DNA from 2 places in the Paenibacillus sp. FSL H3-0321 genome. Region 2 is predicted to be linked to the other one. Evidence: a T-box and tRNA genes for the amino acid it is inferred to sense, from the RefSeq annotation. Region 2 holds a T-box; the other holds one or more tRNA genes.
The links. A T-box is a leader RNA that pairs with one kind of tRNA and senses whether it is charged. The one in region 2 lies ahead of lysS (lysine--tRNA ligase), so its partner is inferred to be a tRNA-Lys.
Positions count from the first base shown of each region.

Region 1: it has a tRNA-Lys gene. The T-box ahead of lysS (lysine--tRNA ligase) is inferred to sense a tRNA for this amino acid. The anticodon was not compared.

Region 1 covers NZ_JBBODH010000001.1:6,762,203-6,765,618, reverse strand. The annotation lists gene MHI45_RS29740 (zinc-dependent alcohol dehydrogenase family protein) at 1-968, opposite strand, end outside; tRNA gene MHI45_RS29735 (tRNA-Lys) at 2,021-2,093, opposite strand; tRNA gene MHI45_RS29730 (tRNA-Ala) at 2,104-2,179, opposite strand; gene nrdR (transcriptional regulator NrdR) at 2,350-2,826, opposite strand; gene MHI45_RS29720 (alpha/beta-type small acid-soluble spore protein) at 2,992-3,210, shown strand; gene MHI45_RS29715 (lytic transglycosylase domain-containing protein) at 3,299-3,416, opposite strand, start outside.
Region 2 covers NZ_JBBODH010000002.1:22,553-25,968, forward strand. The annotation lists gene lysS (lysine--tRNA ligase) at 85-1,641, opposite strand; T-box leader at 1,706-1,969, opposite strand; gene MHI45_RS34825 (ABC transporter permease) at 2,154-2,723, shown strand; gene MHI45_RS34830 (5-methyltetrahydropteroyltriglutamate--homocysteine S-methyltransferase) at 2,795-3,416, opposite strand, start outside.

The DNA.
Region 1 (3,416 bases), on a different contig from region 2:
GCCAAGAGCGCGATAGCTTCTCCAATTCGTTCTAGAGGGAATACGCGGTCGATGACGGGATGTAAACGATGATGGGCAATCGCCCGATTCATCTTTTCAAAGTGATCCCGGTTGCCGACTTGACTGCCGCGAACCGTTGCGGCTTTGTGCAAGATGCTGGAGACATCGTATTCCGAGATGGTCAAGCCCGATAAGAACCCGACCATACTCACGGTCCCTCCAGTGCGGAGTGCATTTATGGATTTCCCCATCGTAGCCGCTCCTCCAACATCCAGAACATGGTCGACGCCGCCAGTCAGCTCTAACGCTGCCTTATCCCAATCAGGAACCTCCGAATAGTTGATCGTTTGCCATGCGCCAAGAGCTTTTGCTCGTTCCAGCTTGTCGTTGCTGCTCGACGTGATGATGACTCGTGCTCCGGTCATAAGCGAGAATTGAAGCCCGAAGATGGAGACACCGCCTGTTCCTTGCAGCAGCACAGTATCACCCGCTTGCAAACCACCGTATTCGATTAGCATGCTCCATGCGGTTAATGCCGCGATCGGCAGGGTGGAGGCCTCCTCATAAGTGAGGTGATCGGGAATAGGGACGACTCCGTCTTCATGCAGAACGACATACTCGGCCGCTACTCCGTTCAACGGACCTCCCAGACTTTCTTCTAACACCCCTGGTCTTGGGTTGCCGCCAATGAAGCGTTGTTGAAAATTACCTGCTACTCGTTGTCCGACCTGAAATCTAGTTACGCCTTGTCCAATGGCTACAATTTCTCCCGCTCCGTCTGATAATGGAATGAAGGGGAATTTAACTTCGATCGGCATTAATCCGCCGAGGACCACTAGATCCCGATAATTGAGAGAAGCTGCCCTCATGCAGATCAGCACCTCCTTAGGGCCTGGCGTTGGTTTGTCGAGTTCCGTCATGGTTAATTCCTCAAAGCCGAAGCCGTTTGTCAGTTGTATAGCTTTCATCGTATTGTCCTCCCTGCAAGATCAGATTGATTACCCGAATTCTTATTATTGCTGCTGTATCTTTCACGCGGACGAAGCATGCTTCCAACAAGCCGAAGACTTTGCTTTCGTGTAATGAAACGCGATAACTGCGCCCCTAGATAATTCTGTACACGCGAATTGCTCTCCAATACCGGAAGAAGCTTCCGTACGAGCGCCTATTCCCCCTTATTTGTCATAGTGGTGCTCTCCTTTTTGATACTATGTTATACTATAGAAACACCGTTACCAAAACTCAGAACTATTTTTCGATTTTTTTGAAAGTTAAGTAAAGCGCATTTTACGGTAACAGTGTTTCCTGTAGGTATCATTGTATCCACTCAATTTCAGAAAGTCAATATGATCTTTGAGCCTCCATCGTTTATTGACAAGTGAAGGAAGAACTACTGTATACAATTCCTGGTAACGAAAGTTGAAAACCTACCGAGAAGCTCGCATGCAAAATACTGAAAATCTCCGTAGGAGGACACTTGGAGATGTGCAAGCAGCCTATGTGATGGAGGAGTCGAGTGAATTCTTACGGACCGGGGAGCCTTTATTTCTCCAAGAAACGCTCTTTCGTCTATCTTACGGACTCAGATGCAGTTATTAGCTGATGTTCATATGAAATATTGCCTGATGGAGGGGGATAAGCGCAGTATGGTCCGTTAGCTCTGCAATATATGCTGATTAGCGAAAATAAAGTCTGTGGGGTCCGCAAGGAATTCAGGGTAGCAATGGTTAGTCTGAAGTTGGATTTCGGAGTTAGCGGGCAGCCAGCCAATCGTAACTGGTGGTCGACGTTGGCATACAGCGTTGGGAGTGGCAGTCAGCATTAGCATTTGACGTTTGGGGATTTGGACTAGGCAGTTGGCGTTTACCTTTACATCTGGGGATCAGAGGTTGAGCTCCGGATTGGATGCATGAGCGGGCTGTTGCCGTTGGCATTTGCAACTCAGAACCCCCCCACTCTCTGCTTATTTCTCCAACTCCCATAAACGGCAAAAAAACGGCATTTCTGCCGTTCTTTAGGATGGACTCTCAGGGGCTCGAACCCTGGACAAATAGATTAAGAGTCTACTGCTCTACCAACTGAGCTAAGAGTCCATATGAAATTTGGTGGAGCCAAGGGGGATCGAACCCCTGACCTCATCGCTGCCAGCGATGCGCTCTCCCAGCTGAGCTATGGCCCCATGTGGCTGATTTAGAACTACAACTATGTATTCTAAAATCCGGACTGAGCTGTTAGCTCCCATCGCTTCGTCATGTTTAAGTTCCGTAGGCGACTTCTATATAATATAAAAAATCGCCTTCGGTGTCAACACTTTTTCAAAAAAAGTTTTTCGGGGTGCGCAAAATGCTTCTACAACCCCTCAAACTCCTCGGTGTTTTTAGAGAGCAGTCCCTTCAGTTCCTTCATAAACATGTTGATATCCTTGAACTGGCGGTACACGGAGGCGAAGCGGACGTAAGCTACCTCATCGACAGGGTAGAGCTGCTCCATGACCAGCTCGCCGATCTGGCGGCTCTCCACTTCGGCTAAGGCGATGCCGCGCAGCGACTTCTCCACCTCGGAGACAATGGACTCCAGGCGCTCTACGGAGACGGGACGTTTCTCGCAGGCACGGATAAGGCCGCGCAGGATTTTGTCGCGGCTGAATTCTTCGCGGCTGCCGTCTTTTTTGATCACGATCAGCGGAGTTTCTTCAATCATCTCAAAGGTGGTAAACCGCTTGTTGCAGCGCTCACATTCCCGCCTGCGCCGGATGGACTTATTCTCGTTGGCCGGACGCGAGTCAAGCACTTTCGTATTCGTGTGATCGCAGTAAGGGCATTTCATAAGCCTTAAGTCACTTCCTTTTGCATTAATGGTCGCTTTCCGGTCCGGCATACGCCGGCTACCGGTAAGCTGATTTTATTTCCAGAAAACACCGTTTATTTGTTGTTATGAATATGCCATGTCCGGCACATAATACAGTTACCAACCGATAGGAGGTGAACAGCAATGAGCCAAAACAACAGCTCCAATAACCTGGTAGCTCCAAATTCACGCGGTGCCTTGGAACAACTGAAATATGAAGTTGCCCAAGAACTAGGTATCACGCTCTCCCCAGATGGATACCAAGGCAATAAAACTTCTTACGAAAACGGTTCGATCGGTGGTTACATCACTAAACGTCTTGTAACCCTGGCTGAGCAATCACTGGCAGGTCAATACAAATAACCTGTCCCCATAAGCTTGCCTAAAGAAGTATTAAACGGCCCTCAAGGCTGTTTAATGCTTCTTTTTTCGTACAAAACAGTCTTCTCCCTTAGAACTCGCTGTAAATCTCCGTGTACTGGTCGTAATAATAAATGACTCGCTGCACATAATGCCGGGTCTCGCCAAACGGGATATCCTTCACGGAAGCCGCTGTACCGTCCCAATTG
Region 2 (3,416 bases):
CCGCTCACTTTCCAACATTAATTATAAACAGTCGACTTCTATTATACCTCTGATCGAACGATCACGTAAAGGGCAGCCCATTTGCTAGGAAAAGTCTAACAAATCCAGTAATTGTCCCGCTCCCAGCACCTGAATTAACACGGGAATCCGCGGTCCCTCCTGTTGATTGAGAGTGAATTGATAGATGATTTTAAACAAACGTTTTTGATTGTTTTTCATTATTTTTTTGTCCTTATCGTGACAAATTGCGTAAATTTCCGTCATCAGCTCTTGTTCATCCATTCCTTCTCTTCGCAGTAAGCTGCAAAAATCTTTAATCCATTCCTGTTCGCCGGGCTCTAAAGTCTGATAATAGGCGATGTCAGGTTCAGTATTCACTGTAATCATACGCTGCGGAACCCATTGTCTGATCCAAAACTCCGCACGGTTTGCGGTTTGTTGGAGCAGCTCCTCGTTATGCCCTCCACCGTTACGTGCCATTATCTCCTTTAGCAGTTCGAAATCGAAGTCCACAAGCGGCAAAATACCGGAGACCTGACTGAAGCTTGGGGCCTTGGCCTCTGTAACATGGTGCATGGACAGCTCCAAAGCAGCTTTTTTCTCTTCAGGGAGCGCTGGAGACGGGTAGGCTTCACGAAAACGCTCAAATTCCGCATAATTTCGGAGCACATCTTCATCCATCCCAATATGAAAAGCGGCATTCGGCTGATATTTTGCGAACAGAAACAATAAATTCTCCGGGGTATACACTTTCAGAAGATCCGCAGGCGTGTAATGATTTCCCGACGAGCTGGACATTTTGGCGTGGCTGCCTTTGATGCTGATGAATTCGTAAGGCACGTAATATGGCGGTTTATTCTCAAAGATTTGTGCGGAAATCACACTGGCTACGTTGAAGCTGCCTGTTTCAGAGGAATGATCGCGTCCACCGGGCTCGCAAGCTACCCCTTCCATTCCCCAGCGCATCGGCCAGTCTATTTTCCAATGCAATTTGATTATAGCAGCCTCCGGGACAGAGACAGTGTTATGCTGACCACATGTACATGTATAGGTTAGTGTTTCTGCCTGATCGTCAAAATCCACAACCGTAGTGCTATCCTTTCCGCATTGCTCACAATATACATGAACTGGATAAAAAGCGGCTCTGTCTTCTGCACTGGCTTCCCCTGTTTTAAATGACATGAGAATATCGTAAATCTCCCCTCTGCGGCACAGCGCTTGAAGGATGGCCGGATTGTAGCGGCGCGACTGATACTCCCTGCTCTGATAGATGAACTCGGGTGTAATCCCAAATGCCATCAGCGCTTGTTCAAATTCTTGCTCGAAATGCTCCGCATAGGAGGAATGGCAGCCAAAAGGACACGGAACCTTGGAATAAGGCAATCCAATATATCGTTCAAAGCCTGGATCTACATGATTAGGAACCTTCCGGAAACGGTCGAAGTCATCCCATGAAAAAATAAACCTCACTTCTTTGCCCGCTTTTTCGAGCGCTTTGCTTACAAAATAAGTCGTCGCGATCTCCCGGAAATTCCCGATATGTACCGAACCCGACGGGCTGATCCCCGAAGCACACACAAAGGCTTGCTGCTCAGGATGCATTTCAATTAACTGACTCGCTATTTTTTCTGCCCAATGCATAACCAATCACCTCTAATTTTTTAGTTGGAAAAAGCAAAAAAGCTCTCGTCCGCAAGATTGTCATCTTGAGGACGAGAGCTATAATTAGCGTCGTGGTACCACCTCTGTTTGCGAACAGGTTACCCTGCTCACCTCTTCGGGTACGGCCATTACGCTTATACCCTATCTCTGTAACGGGAGATCCCGTCATACCATCCTTGAGCAACCGGCTCAATTCTGTATGAAGCTCGGAGACTTTATTCGTTGGAATCATCGCTGCTCCATTTCACCAGGCTGGAGCTCTCTGTGAACAATACGTTCCAATTACTCTTCTCTTCATTGCTGTTGTTGATGTAAGTTATTGTAAGCCATAGTAACCCGGTTCGTGTACATCTGTCAATAACATCCGTTTGATGAATAGGTATATCACCATAAATGTGCTGATATCCCCTGTTATTTACCCATTTCAATCAACTGCAAGTGCCATATATATAAGTTGAATGAGGTAAACACCTACACTTAGGAGGGATATCATGTATAAACCGATACGCAAAAAAAATTTCAGAAGAAGACCTTTGGTCATAAAAATCCAAAAACATAAAAGAGTTGAACCGAAAAGAATAAGACCTCTGGATATCTGGAGCACGATCCGTCCATCGGCTTTTAGGGCAATCGGTGCCCCTAACAGCGTTGTCAGCATAACTAAAGCAGATCAGCTTACCAAAATTCCTTTTCCTGTGGTTCAATTCGATTTATGCGGTGAATATGATCCTCTCCACTCCGTGTTTATTCCAAAAACTTCAGGCGTTTATTCCATCAGTTCATTGATTGCCGTCAATCCGGTAAACCCTACTGTCAATTATGTCATTGCACTTGTGATCCTGGTGAATGGTATTCAATCTCCTAATACACCGGTAGACAACGATTTTTTCGGCACCAATGTAAACAGAAGCAACGCTACAAGTGTTTCTACGATCTTGAAACTGAACGGCGGCGATCGGGTTGAAATCTTTGCCACCACCACAACTCCAGGCTTTATAGATCAATTTTCATTTGTTGTCACGACTTCTTTCGAAGCTGCCAGATTCCCGTCTCCTTGCTGACTCGCAAATCTGCACTAAGAGACCGCTCCTAATTTCAGGAGCGGTCTCTTAGTGGGTAACTCGTATTCTGTTCAGATCCAGACTTCATTAGCGGTTTCAATAACCAGGCGCAGCTTATCCCACTGCTCTTCCTCAGTCAGCATATTGCCTTCCTCCGTGGAAGCAAATCCGCATTGCGGACTCAGACACAGCTGCTCAATATTCACATATTGGGCGGCTTCTTCAATTCGGAGCTTAAGCTGCTCTTTACTCTCAAGGCCTCCATGTTTGGTAGTCACCAGCCCCAGTACTACAAATTGATCACGGATAAACCGCAGCGGCGCGAAATCACCGGACCGTTCATTATCGTATTCAAGGAAAAAAGCATCGACCTCTGCCTGAGCAAACAGCACTTCGGCAATCGGCTCATATCCCCCAGCGGCGAACCAGGTGGAGCGGAAGTTGCCCCGGCATACATGCAGGGCAATCGTCATATCCGCCGGACGTAGAGAGATGCTCTCGTTAATCAGCCGCACATAGTCCTGCGCCAGCTGGTCCGGATCAATTCCCCGGCTGCGCAGATGCGCACGGTGTTTGCCGCTACATAGAGTTCCCCAAGTCGTATCGTCCAGCTGCAGATAGCGGCAGCCTGCATCATAGAAAGCCTGAATCGCTGCCCGGTACACTGCTATAATATCTGCGTACAACATTTCA